Linked DNA regions of Methylobacterium currus. The protein of the gene in region 2 interacts with the protein of the main gene of each other region in a pairwise test. Links are inferred from orthologs where the notes say so. Each region holds a gene or a part of one and is shown on either strand. Other genes may lie near its edges.

What was found. Proteins that work in one complex are often made in the same cells at the same time.
Region 1: the proteins of def (region 2) and DA075_RS24690 interact in binary tests that used the Escherichia coli proteins (3 or more experiments, as listed by UniProt). The link is inferred for Methylobacterium currus from one-to-one orthologs.

Annotation. Positions count from the first base shown.
Region 1 is NZ_CP028843.1:5,345,470-5,353,195, forward strand. Bases 2,403-5,357 are described here. They hold DA075_RS24690 (aspartate-semialdehyde dehydrogenase), read left to right. Parts: upstream 2,403-3,340; coding sequence 3,341-4,375; downstream 4,376-5,357. Other genes in these bases: DA075_RS24685 (hypothetical protein), read right to left, coding at 2,403-2,913; amaB (L-piperidine-6-carboxylate dehydrogenase), read left to right, coding at 4,482-5,357. Also shown: leuB (3-isopropylmalate dehydrogenase), read left to right, coding at 1-757; DA075_RS24675 (LOG family protein), read left to right, coding at 789-1,367; DA075_RS24680 (hypothetical protein), read right to left, coding at 1,515-1,928; more of DA075_RS24685, read right to left, coding at 2,026-2,402; more of amaB, read left to right, coding at 5,358-6,029; DA075_RS24700 (M20 aminoacylase family protein), read right to left, coding at 6,361-7,530.
Region 2 is NZ_CP028843.1:6,284,600-6,289,910, reverse strand. Bases 2,398-5,170 are described here. They hold def (peptide deformylase), read right to left. Parts: upstream 4,156-5,170; coding sequence 3,640-4,155; downstream 2,398-3,639. Other genes in these bases: DA075_RS28855 (YbaB/EbfC family nucleoid-associated protein), read right to left, coding at 4,979-5,170; recR (recombination mediator RecR), read right to left, coding at 4,258-4,863; fmt (methionyl-tRNA formyltransferase), read right to left, coding at 2,702-3,634; truA (tRNA pseudouridine(38-40) synthase TruA), read right to left, coding at 2,398-2,702. Outside these bases: dapE (succinyl-diaminopimelate desuccinylase), read left to right, coding at 1-742; DA075_RS28885 (hypothetical protein), read left to right, coding at 794-1,363; DA075_RS28880 (CCDC90 family protein), read right to left, coding at 1,514-1,930; more of truA, read right to left, coding at 1,950-2,397; more of DA075_RS28855, read right to left, coding at 5,171-5,299. UniProt on the Escherichia coli protein: Removes the formyl group from the N-terminal Met of newly synthesized proteins. Requires at least a dipeptide for an efficient rate of reaction. N-terminal L-methionine is a prerequisite for activity but the enzyme has broad specificity at other positions.

The DNA.
Region 1 (7,726 bases), 940 kb from region 2 along the record:
TGCGTCCGCGCTCAAGCGCGAGCTGGTCGAGGGCCTCGACATCGTCATCGTGCGCGAGCTCACCGGCGGCGTGTATTTCGGCGAGCCGAAGGAGATCGTGACCCTGGAGGACGGCCAGAAGCGCGCCGTCGACACGCAAGTGTACACGACCGGCGAGATCGAGCGGATCGCCGCGGTCGCCTTCGACCTCGCCCGCAAGCGCCGCAACAAGGTCGCCTCGGCCGAGAAGCACAACGTGATGAAGACCGGCGTCTTGTGGAAGGAGACCGTCACCCGCCTCCACGCCGAGCAGTACTCGGATGTCGGGCTGGAGCACGTGCTGGCGGACAATTGCGCCATGCAGCTGGTGCGCAACCCCAAGCAGTACGACGTGCTGGTCACCGACAACCTGTTCGGCGACATCCTGTCGGACGTGGCGGCGATGCTGACCGGCTCGCTCGGGATGCTGCCCTCGGCCTCCCTCGGCGCGGTCGAGAACGGCACGCGGCGCGCCCTCTACGAGCCGGTCCACGGTTCGGCCCCGGACATCGCCGGCCAGAACCTCGCCAACCCGATCGCCATGATCGGCTCGCTGGCGATGGCCCTGCGCTACTCCTTCGGCCTCGTCGAGGCGGCCGACCAGCTCGAGAGCGCCATCACCCGCACGCTGGCCGCCGGCACCCGCACCCGCGACATCGCCGCGCCGGGTACCAACGCGGTCGGCACCGCCGAGATGGGCGACGCCATCCTGCGCGAGCTGCAGGCCGGGGCGAACTGAGCAGGACGGCCTGAGGCCGGGGAGACCAACCATGCGCCTGTGCGTGTTCTGCGGCTCCAGCGACGGGGCCCGCCCGCTCTACCGCGAGGCGGCGACCGCGCTCGGGCGCCACTTCGCCGACAGCGGCATCGAGCTCGTCTATGGCGGCGGCAAGGTCGGGCTGATGGGGGCCGTCGCGGATGGCGCGCTCAGTGCCGGCGGCCGGGTCACCGGCATCATCCCCCAGTCCCTCGTCGAGAAGGAGACCGCGCATCTCGGCCTGACGGAGCTTCGCGTCGTCGCCTCGATGCACGAGCGCAAGGCCCTGATGGCCGACCTCGCCGACGGGTTCGTGGCTCTGCCGGGGGGCCTCGGCACCTTCGAGGAGATGTTCGAGGTCTGGACCTGGGCCCAGCTCGGCTACCACAGGAAGCCGCTCGCGGTGTTCAACGCCGGCGGCTTCTTCGACGGGTTGCTCGGCTTTCTCGATTCGGTGGTGGCCGAAGGCTTCGTGCGCGAGCCGCATCGGGCCATGCTGATCGTCGGCACCGAGCCGGCGGACCTCGTGGCCCGCATCCGGGCCTATGAGCCGCCGCGGGTGATCAAGTGGGTGAAGGCGGAGGAGCGGTAGGGGGTCTGCCCCCGTCCCGGACGATCGTCGCGTCAGCGGACGGTGACCCGAGAACGGGTGTCGCCCCGTCCTCCGACGCGGAACGAGCCTTCAAACGGAAACGGGCCCCTCTCGGGGCCCGTCGCACAGCCGGCCGGTGCGGTTCGCTCAGTACCCGTAGCGGGCCCGCGACAGCGGCGAGGTCGGGTCGAGATAGTCGATCGCCGACAGATCCACCGTGACCGCGCTGCGCCGGGCGCCGATGAACGGGCCGTTGGTGATCGGGTCGGGCAGGACGCCGGCGCCGCCCCAGCGCTCGCGCTGGCCGATATAGGGCGGCGAGTTCAGGTAGGACGCGGTGATGAAGTGCGGGTTGGTGGCCGGGTTGCTCACCGCGCCCGAATTGGCCTCCACGACGTTGCCGGCATCGAGCCAGCTGCGCGGGCGCACGCGGATCGCGAGGCCCTGGCCGTCCCGGGTGCTGCGGATGACGTAGCTGTCCTGCGCCTGCGAGGCAGCGGTGCCGGCGCCCAGGGCCGCGAGGGAGAGAAGCCCGGTCAGGGCGAGAGTCTGGAAGCGCATGACGCACCTTTGATGAACGTCGCCAGGGTAGCGCCGCACTCGTTAAGAAACGACGCCGTTGTGGAAAGAGACGTGCGAGCGCGGCCGAGGTTCCACATCACGGCGAAGCTGGTCGCGAATGCCGCACTCTCGCCGCATTCTTTCGAACCGGCCTGCGGGGCGCCGGCACGGCCGCGGTGGTCGCCGGCTCCTCCGGCGGACAGGCTGCCGCCCGCGGCTGGGCCAGCATCGCGGCGACGACCGGGGACAGCGGAGCCCCCGGCAGGGGGCTGAGGCGGTCGACCGTGCAGGCCACGGCCTGCGGCTCGGGCAATTGTCCGAGCGGCGCACAGAGCCAGCCTTCGAGCCGCAAGGCAGCCAAGGAGGCATTGAGGCGGAATGCCGTGCAGGCGCGGCGGCTCTCCGCATCGACGAGGGTCGCGTCGACGGTGTCGAGCGCGCCGAACCGCGTCGCGAGCTGCCCGCGCTCCCCGGTGCGCACCACCGCGAGGCCGCCGGCCTCCGCGGCCCGGCGGGCCAGGGTGACGAACAGGCTCCCCTCCCCGTCCGGCTCGGACGTCTCGACGGCGACGAGGTGCAGGAACGGCGCCTCCTGCACCGCGAAGGCGCCGGCGGTCAGCGTGTCTTCCCGCAGGCCCGGTTGCATCCGGGCGCTGCCGGTCGCGTCGCCGAGGCGGTAGCGGTCGGCGGCGGCCTCGCTCCACAGGGGAGCCGCCACCGCGGGGGCGGCGTAGCGCGGCACGAAGGCGGCCTCGTCGGCGAGCGGCGGGTCGGCGAGGCGCCGCTCGCTCGCGAGCACGCTGAGCAGCGCGATAACCGCCGCGGCGGCGATCGTCCGCCCGGCGGCGCGCCCGCGCCAGGACCGGCGCGGGACCGCGCGGGGCAGCGGCCGCGGCAGGAGCGGCTCGACCGGGCCGATCTCCCGGGCGAGCGCGTCAGCCGCCCGCGCCAGGGCGGCGGCGTCGAAGTCCGGCCTGTGCCGCACGGGGTCGCTCCTCCGGTCGCGCATGGATGGCGCTTCCAGAGTCGCATCGCATTTTAGCGATTTCGTTGATCCGTCCCAGCTTGTCCTCAGGCGGGCCGAGTCAGGGTGAAGAAAGCCCTAACGAGTGACGGGACGCAGAATCTGTTGCCGGCGACCGACCCCGGCCCTTGACAGACAGACCCGTTCGGGCTGTTGCTTCCCGCGCTCGCGCACCCCATCTCGGGTGTCGCCTTTTCCGAGGACTGACCGCGCCATGCGGCCTGCGTCGACCACGACGAAACGCAAAGCCACGACGGCGATCACCGCCGCCGGCTGAAGCCTCGCGTCGTCCTCGGATCCCTCCCCGTCCGTGGCGGACGGAGGCCGGGCTCCACGAGCCCGCCTGAGATCGTCCGGGGAGGAGTTAGTCCGAACTGGAGCGATTGAGATGGGTTACAAGGTTGCCGTCGTCGGAGCCACCGGCAATGTGGGCCGCGAGATGCTCGACATCCTGGCCGAGCGCGCCTTCCCGGCCGATACGGTGGTGGCGCTCGCCTCCCGCCGCAGCCTCGGGCAAGAGGTGTCCTTCGGCGACAAGACCCTGAAGGTCCAGGCCCTCGACCAGTACGACTTCTCCGACACCGACATCTGCCTGATGTCGGCCGGCGGCGAGACCTCGAAGGAGTGGTCGCCCCGCATCGGCCAGCAGGGCTGCGTCGTCATCGATAACTCGTCGGCCTTCCGCTACGATTCCGACGTGCCGCTGATCGTGCCGGAGGTGAATGCCGACGCCGTCGTGGGCTTCACCAAGAAGAACATCATCGCCAACCCGAACTGCTCGACCGCGCAGCTCGTCGTGGCCCTGAAGCCCCTGCACGAGGCCGCCACCATCAAGCGCGTCGTCGTCGCGACCTACCAGTCGGTCTCCGGCGCCGGCAAGGACGCGATGGACGAGCTGTTCAACCAGACCCGCGCGGTGTTCACCGCCGGCGAGGTCAAGGTCCAGAAGTTCCCCAAGCGCATCGCCTTCAACGTCATCCCGCACATCGACGTCTTCATGGAGGACGGGTCCACCAAGGAAGAGTGGAAGATGGTGGCCGAGACCAAGAAGATGCTCGACCCCAAGATCAAGCTGACGGCGACCTGCGTGCGCGTGCCGGTGTTCATCGGCCACTCGGAGGCGGTGAACGTCGAGTTCGAGCGCCCGCTCTCGGCCGAGGAGGCGACTCAGATCCTGCGCTCGGCGCCCGGCATCCTGGTCGACGACAAGCGCGAGCCCGGCGGCTACATCACCCCGCACGAGGCGGCGGGCGAGGACGCGACCTACATCTCGCGCATCCGCGAGGACATCACGGTCGAGAACGGCCTGTCGTTCTGGTGCGTGTCGGACAACCTGCGCAAGGGCGCGGCGCTGAACACGGTCCAGATCGCCGAGGTCCTGGTCAACCGCAAGCTGATCCAGCCGAAGCAGAAGGCGGCGTAAGCGTCGGCGCTGTGCAACGGGATCGAATCCGTTAAGATCGCGAGATCTGTCCGGCCCGCCTCCCTCGGAGGCGGGCCGTCTTTCGTCAAAGCGGAGATTGACGTCCATGGCCCCCACCATCCTGTCCGTCCGCGACGACACCCTGGCGGTGCTGGAGCGCCTCGGCGTCCCGGCCTCGGCCTCGGCCTTTGCGGAGGGTGGCGGAGAAACCGGATTGCCGGCGCGCTCGCCGATCGACGGCGGGGTGGTAACGGGCCTGCGCCAGACCACGGCCGACGAGGCCGAGGCGACGCTGGCTAGGGCGCATCAGGCCTTCCTCGCCTGGCGCCGGGTGCCGGGCCCGCGCCGGGGCGAGCTGGTGCGGCTGCTGGCTGAGGAGCTGCGCGCGCACAAGGACGATCTCGGCCGGCTGGTGACGCTCGAGGCCGGCAAGATCCTCTCGGAAGGCCTCGGCGAGGTCCAGGAGATGATCGACATCTGCGATTTCGCCGTCGGCCTGTCGCGGCAATTGCACGGGCTCACCATCGCCACCGAGCGGCCGGACCATCGGATGATGGAGGTGTGGCATCCGCTTGGGCTTTGCGGCGTCATCACGGCGTTCAATTTCCCCGTGGCGGTGTGGTCGTGGAACGCGGCGCTCGCCCTCGTCTGCGGCGATTCCGTCATCTGGAAGCCCTCCGAGAAGACGCCGCTCACCGCGCTCGCCGTCCATGCGCTCGCCACCAAGGCGGTGAAGCGCTTCGGTGCGGACGCGCCGGACGGCCTGCTCGGGCTCCTCATCGGCGGCCGGGAACTCGGCGAGCGGCTGGTCGAGGACGAGCGCGTCGCACTCGTCTCCGCCACCGGCTCGACCGCGATGGGCCGGCAGGTGGCGCCGAAGCTCGCCGCCCGCTTCGCCCGGGCGATCCTGGAGCTCGGCGGCAACAACGCCGCGATCGTGGCGCCTTCCGCCGATCTCGACCTCGCCTTGCGCGCCATCGCCTTCGCGGCGATGGGCACCGCCGGCCAGCGCTGCACCACCCTGCGGCGGCTGTTCGTGCATGACAGCGTCTACGACGCGCTCGTGCCGCGGCTGAAGGCAGCCTACGGCTCAGTGCGGATCGGCGATCCGCGGGATCCCGCCACCCTGATCGGCCCGCTGATCGACGGCACGGCGGCCGACGGCATGGCCCGCGCCCTCGACGAGGCGCGGGCGATCGGCGGCACCGTGCATGGCGGCGAGCGCCTGCGCGACATCCGCGGCGAGGCGGCGGCCTATGTCCGCCCGGCCCTCGTCGAGATGCCCGAGCAGGCCGGCCCGATGCGCCGCGAGACCTTCGCGCCGATCCTCTACGTGACCCGCTACACCGAGCTGGAGGAGGCGATCGCGCAGCAGAACGCGGTGGCGGCCGGCCTCTCCTCCTCGATCTTCACCCGGGACCTGTCCGAGGCCGAGACCTTCCTGTCGGCGTCCGGCTCCGATTGCGGCATCGCCAACGTCAATATCGGGCCCTCGGGCGCCGAGATCGGCGGGGCCTTCGGCGGCGAGAAGGAGACCGGCGGCGGGCGCGAGGCGGGCTCGGATTCCTGGAAGGCCTATATGCGCCGGGCCACCAACACCATCAATTACGGCAAGACCCTGCCGCTGGCGCAGGGCGTGACGTTCGAGGTGTGAGTGGAGTTAGCCTTCCCTCGATGGGACTGATACCATCGCGCTTTCGCATCGACGTGTCGATGCGAAAGCGTCCGGCGCATCAGCGCCGGCGCCCATTCGAAGGCGCGGCGGTATAACGCCCACCATATCGTCCCGGGCCCGCGCAGCCGAACCCGGGATCCATGAAAGCTGACGCTCTCGAAGACGTCGAAACGCCGTCAGCCCTGTCCTGCATCATCAGCGGCTAGCGATCCCGGGTTCTCGCCTTTCGGCGAGCTCCGGGAGACCGCGGGAGCGAGGCGCGCGGACCATCTTTGCGTCTCGTCACGCCGCGCTTGACGGTCTCGCGATCCTACGCCGCCGGCATCGCCCGCTCGATCACCCGGGCGAACAGCGATACGCCGTAGGGCGCCGCCTCGTCGTTGAAGTCGTAGGCCGGGTGGTGCAGGCCGGCGCCGGGGCCGGTGCCGAGGAAGATGTAGGCGCCGGGCCGGGCGTTCAGCATGTAGGAGAAATCCTCCGCGCCCATCATCGGCTGGACCGCGCGCTCCACCGCGCCCTCGCCCGAGACCTCGGCGGCGACATCGGCCATGAAGCTCGCCCGTCCCGGATCGTTGGCGGTCACCGGGTAGCCACGGCCGTAATCGGCGGTCGCGGTGGCGCCGAAGGCGGCGGCGACGTTCGAGGCCACCTGCGCGATGCGCGCCTCGCACAGGTCGCGGACGCTCTCGGACAGGGTGCGCACCGTGCCGTTGAGGATCGCGAATTCCGGGATGACGTTGAAGGCGTCGCCGGCCTTGACCTGCGTGATCGAGATCACCGCCGACTGCACCGGGTCGACGGTGCGGGAGGCGATCGATTGCAGGGCGGTGACGATGTGGGAGGCGACCAGCACCGGATCGATGCAATCGTGGGGGGCCGCCGCGTGGCCGCCCTTGCCGGTGACCGTGATGGTGATCCGGTCGGCCGCCGCCATGATCGCGCCGGGGCGGATCGCGAAGCTGCCGAGGGGAAGGCCCGGCTTGTTGTGCAGGCCGTAAACCTCCTGGATGCCGAAGCGCTCCATCAGGCCGTCCTTCAGCATCACGTCGGCACCGCCGCCGCCCTCCTCCGCCGGCTGGAAGATGACGATCGCCGTGCCGTCGAAGTTGCGGGTCTCGGCCAGGTACTTGGCCGCACCCAGCAGCATCGCCGTGTGGCCGTCATGGCCGCAGGCGTGCATCTTGCCCGGCACGGTGGAGCGGTGCGGCACGCCGCTCGTCTCCTCGATCGGCAGGGCGTCCATGTCGGCCCGCAGGCCGATCACCTTGCCCGAGCCGGTATCGCGGCCGCGGATGACGCCGACGACGCCGGTCTTGCCGAGACCCGTCACCACCTCGTCGCAGCCGAAGGCCCGCAGCCGCTCGGCCACCAGGCCGGAGGTGCGGTCGAGGGCGAACAGCAGCTCGGGATGCTGGTGGAAGTCGCGGCGCCAGGCGGTGATCTCGTCGGCGAGGGCGGCGACGCGGTTGATGACGGGCATGTGACAATACGCTCATATCGGGGCGGGAACGGACGCGCAGGATGCAACAGGCAGACCGTCGCGCGGTCAACTCCCTCGCACGGCTCGCGAATGTCGCGGGCCCGGCGCCGGGCGCATGGCCCGGGGCCGGTTGGCCCGGGACTTGTTAGGGTTGCATGATCGATCCCGACCCTTCCGTCGTCTGGCGGGAAGGACG
Region 2 (5,311 bases):
CGTCAAGCTCCTCGACTGGGCCCAGGCGCGGGGCGAGCGCTTCAGCCACTGCCTGCTCGGCGAGCCGACCAATCCCGACGCCTTGGGCGAGATGATCAAGATCGGCCGGCGCGGCTCGCTCACCGCGACCCTGACCGTGCACGGCGTGCAGGGCCACGTCGCCTATCCGCACCGGGCCGAGAACCCGATCCCCGGCCTCCTGCGCCTCGCGCAGGGGCTGCTCGCGAGCCCGCTCGATGCCGGCACGGCGCATTTCGACGCCTCGAACCTCGAATTCACCACGATGGATGTCGGCAATCCGGCGACCAACGTGATCCCGGCCGAGGCGCGGGCGACGTTCAACGTCCGCTTTAACGACCTCTGGACGCCCGAGACCCTGGCCGCCGAGCTGGAACGGCGCCTGGAGGCGGCGGCCGGCAACGCGGTGCGCTACACGCTCGACGTCCGCCCGACCAACTCCGTCGCCTTCCTGACCGTGCCCGACGCCTTCGTGGAGCAGGTGGCCGACGCCATCGAGGCCGAGACCGGCCGCCGGCCCGCCCTCTCGACCACCGGCGGCACCTCGGATGCCCGCTTCATCAAGGATGCTTGCCCGGTCATCGAGTTCGGCCTCGTCGGGCAGACGATGCACCAGGTCGACGAGCGGGTGGCGGTCTCGGATCTCGACCGGCTGACGGCGATCTACCGGCGGGTGCTGGAGGCTTATTTTCCTGATGCTGCCGCGTCGCCGCGTCAGGCTTGACCGGCATTAGACGAAAGTTGAATCTGGCAGCCTCGATCCTGGAGGCCGCCGATGTTCGTGAGCGCTGACGAGGTGACCCGCTCCTTGCGCGGCACGGCCGGCCTGATCGGCCGCCGGCCGGATGCCCTGCGCCATTTCGATGTGAGCGAGCGCGGCTTCTGGCGCTCCTTCGGGGCGATCTGGCTCACCGCGCCGGCGGTCACGGTGGCGCTCGCCCTGGAGCGCGGGGCCGGCGCCGCGCCGTTCCAACTCGACCATGTCACCGTGTCGGTCGTCACCGGGCTGGTGGCGGGCTTCCTCGCCGTGCCCCTGGCGATGATCGCGATCCTGCGCCGCCTCGACCGCAGGCGAGCCTACGTGCCCTTCGTGGTCGTGACCAACTGGTGCCTGGCGGCGGGCCTCGCCGTCCTGGCGCTGCCGGGCAGCCTGCTCCTCCTCGATCTGGCCACGCCGGGCCTCGCGGCGCTCGATGCCGCCGCCTTCCTGGTGGTGCTGCTGTGGCTGCACGCCCGCGCCGCCCGGGCGATCCTCGGCCTGCCGGCGCCCGTCGCGGCGCTGGTCACGCTCGCCTGCTTCGGCCTCGTCGCCGGCATGGCCGGTGGGGCGCATGCCTTGGTGTGACCGGTCGCTGAACGTCACCGAAAGCTTGTCGGGACGAGCGACGACAAGACCACCCTCAGCGTCATCCCGGGTTCTTGCCTGCGGCGAGCCCCGGGATGACACCGAGCTGCGTCGACGCAGGCCAGCCGGCATCGTCCGTCGCGCGGATGGTCAATGTCCTGCCGGCGGCAGGTAGCGGATGGCGGCGATCAGGATCCCGATCCCCGCTGCGGCCAGCGTGCCGAGCGTCACGATCATTCGCTGTTCGAGGAGCTTCAAGTCGGCTCGGCCCGCCGCCAAGCCGAGATCCGTTCGGTGGGAGAGCGCAGCGACCTTCTGGGAAAGGTCCGTTGGTTTCGCTTCCAGGCGAATTTCGGTCTTCCGCAGGTCGGCCTTGGTCGCCAGTGACGCCAGTTCCGATTCGCGCCCGTCCCTCGGTGCGCCCGTGATCGCTTCGGCCTGATCCTCCGAGAAGCCGGACGCCTTGGGCCGACGGACGAGGGCGTAAGTCTCGAAGGCGATGGCAGTCAGGGTCGGCGGCTCGACTCCGGCGATTCTCACGATGCCAGAAGCGCCGGATCCGCCCAAGCACCGCAATGACGCAAGGTCACCCGAACTCGGCCGGATAATCCACCCCGATCAGCGTCAGCCCGCCGGAGGGGGCCAGCGGCCCGCAGCGGGTGCGGTCGCGGGAATCGAGCACGTCGCGCACGCCCTGCGGGGTGAGCCGGCCGCCGCCGGCGAGCATCAGGGTGCCGACCATGCCACGGACCTGGTGATGCAGGAACGAGCGCGCGGCGGTGATCGCCACGATCTCCTCGCCCTCCCGTCTCACGTCGAGCCGGTCGAGGGTGCGCACAGGGCTGTTGGCCTGGCACTCCGCCGCCCGGAAGGCGGAGAAATCGTGCCGGCCGAGCATCAGCTGCGCCGCCTCGTGCATCAGCCCGGCATCGAGCGCCCAGGGCACGTGCCAGACGAAGCCGCGGGTCAGCGCCGGCGGGCTGCGGCGGTTGAGGATACGGTAGCGGTAGTGGCGCTTGATCGCCGAGTGGCGGGCGTCGAAATCCGGCCCGACCTCGGCGGCCGAGATCACCGCCACCGGCTCGGGCCGCAGATGGGCGTTGGCGGCGTCGCGCACCGTGTCGGTGCGCCACGGCTTGTCGAGGTCGAGATGGACGACCTGGTGCGTGGCGTGCACGCCGGCATCGGTGCGTCCGGCGCAATGGACCCGCACCGGGCCGCCGACGAAGCGGGCGATCGCCTCCTCCAGCGCCTGCTGCACCGAGCGGTCGGCGGCCTGCCGCTGCCAGCCGGCGAAGGCGGTGCCGTCATACTCGACGACGAGCTTGTAGCGCGGCATCAGGCGAGGCGGGCGCCGGGCTCGAGCCGCCGGCCGCGGGCGAAATCCTCGAACGCCATCGCGCCCTTGCCGGCGGGCTGCACGGTGACGAGGCGCAACGCGCCCTCGCCGGCCGCGACCGTGCCGGCGGCGTCCAGCAGCGTGCCGGGCTCTCCCGACCCGGAGGCGAGGCGCGCCCGCAGCACCTTCACCCGCTCCGGCCCGCGGCCGAGATCGGCCGTGACATAGGCGCCCGGGAAGGGCGACAGGCCGCGCACCCGGTCGTGGAGGGTCTTGGCGGCTTGCGACCAGTCGAGCCGCGCCTCCTCGTTGGTGATCTTGTGGGCGTAGACGACGCCCTCCGGGCTCTGCGTCCGGAATTGCAGGTTGCCGCGCTCGAGCGCGCCCAGCGCCCGCGCCATCAGGTCGGCGCCGAGCGGCATCAGCCGGTCGTGCAATTCGCCGGCCGTCATGTCGGGGGTGATCGCCACCCGCTCGACCATGCCGAGCGGGCCGGTATCGAGCCCGGGCTCCATCCGCATCACCGCGACGCCGGTCTCCTCGTCGCCCGCCATCACGGCGCGCTGGATCGGCGCCGCGCCGCGCCAGCGCGGCAGCAGCGAGGCGTGCAGGTTGAGGCACCCGAGAGCCGGCGCGTCGAGGATCGCCGGGGGCAGGATCATGCCGTAGGCCACCACCACGGCGACGTCGGCGCCGTGACCCCGAAAGGTCTCGGCCGCTTCCTCGGTGCGCAGGGTCTTGGGCGTCAGGACGGGCAGCCCGAACTTCTCCGCCAGGGCCTGGACCGGCGAGGGGCGTAAGGACATGCCGCGGCCGGCCGGGGCCGGCGCGCGGGTATAGACCGCCACCACCTCGTGGCCGCCGCCGACGATCTCGGCGAGGGTCGGCACCGCAAAATCTGGGGTGCCCATGAACACGACCTTGAGGGGCATGGTCGCTACGCGGCTTCGCGCTTGGCCGCCTTGGCGAACTTCTTCATCACCCGGTCGCGCTTGAGCTTGGACAGATGGTCGATGAAGAGCACGCCGTTGAGGTGGTCGATCTCGTGCTGGAGGCAGGTGGCCAGGAGCCCGTCGGCCTCCTGTTCCACGGTCTCGCCGTCGAGGGTGCGGAACCGCACCCGCACCCGGTCGGGGCGGATCACCTCGGCGTAGTAATCGGGGATCGACAGGCAGCCCTCCTCGTAGGGCCGGGTCTCGTCCGAGGTCCAGACGATCTCCGGATCGAGGAGCACGAGGGGCTTGCGCTCGTCCTTCTCCTTGGACGTGTCGATGGTCACGATGCGCACTGGCTCGCCGATCTGGATGCCGGCGAGGCCGACGCCGGGAGCGTCGTACATCGTCTCCAGCATGTCGGCCGCGAGCTTCCGCACCTCGCCGGTGATCGTGCCGACCGGCGCCGAGATCTCGCGCAAGCGCGCGTCCGGCAGGATGACGAGGGGACGGATGCTCATTGGATGCCAGGCAATCGGGAGACCGGGCGCCGAAGGGCGCCCGCAAGTGTCCGGGAAATAAGGATTCGTGTCCGCCGGGTCAAACCCGATGTCGCAGCGCCCCTAGAACGCGGTGCGCTGGCGGATCGCCGCCGACAGCGTGCCCTCGTCGAGGTAGTCGAGCTCGCCGCCGACCGGCACGCCGTGGGCGAGCCGCGTCACCTTGATCGGCAGGTGGGTCAGGAGCTCGGTGACGTAATGGGCGGTGGTCTGGCCGTCGACCGTGGCGTTGAGTGCCAGGATCACCTCGCGCATCTCGGGCGCGCTCACCCGCTCGACCAGGCGGCTGAGGTTCAGGTTCTCCGGCCGCACCCCGTCGAGGGCCGAGAGCACGCCGCCGAGCACGTGGTAGCGCGCCGTCACGGCGCCCGAGCGCTCCAGCGCCCAGAGGTCCGAGACGTCCTCGACCACCACCAGCATCGAGGGGTCTCGGCTCTGGTCGCGGCAGATCGTGCAGGGATCCTGCGTGTCGACGTTGCCGCATTCGTGGCAGACCACGATCCGGTCGGCGGCGACCCGCATGGCGTCGGCGAGCGGCGCCAGCAGCGTCTCGCGCTTCTTGATGAGCTGGAGCGCGGCCCGGCGGGCCGAGCGCGGCCCGAGGCCGGGCATGCGGGCCAGGAGCTGGATCAGCCGCTCGATCTCCGGACCCGCGACGGCCTGGGGCATGGATGACTCGACTTTCGTGGTGACGATGCGCCTGAATCCCCCTCTCCCCGCGGGCGGGGAGAGGAGGATGCGCACAATCCGGGTTGAGAAAGTCCCGACCTGAGCGACGGAAACGCTAGAACGGCAACTTCATGCCCGGGGGTAGCGGCAGGCCCTTGGTCAGCTCCTGCATCCGCTCCTCCGCGGCCCGCTCGGCCTTGGCCTTGGCGTCATTGAGCGCCGCGACGATCAGGTCCTCCAGGATCTCCTTCTCGTCCGGCACCAGCAGCGAGGCATCCAGGGTGAGGCCCTTCACGTTGCCCTTCGCGGTCATCGTCACCGTGACGGAGCCGCCGCCGGACGCGCCCGAGACCTGGACGGCGTCGAGCTCGGACTGAAGGTCGGCCATCTTCTTCTGCATGGCCTGGGCCTGCTTCATCAGTCCCATGATGTCCATGGCGGCGTCCTC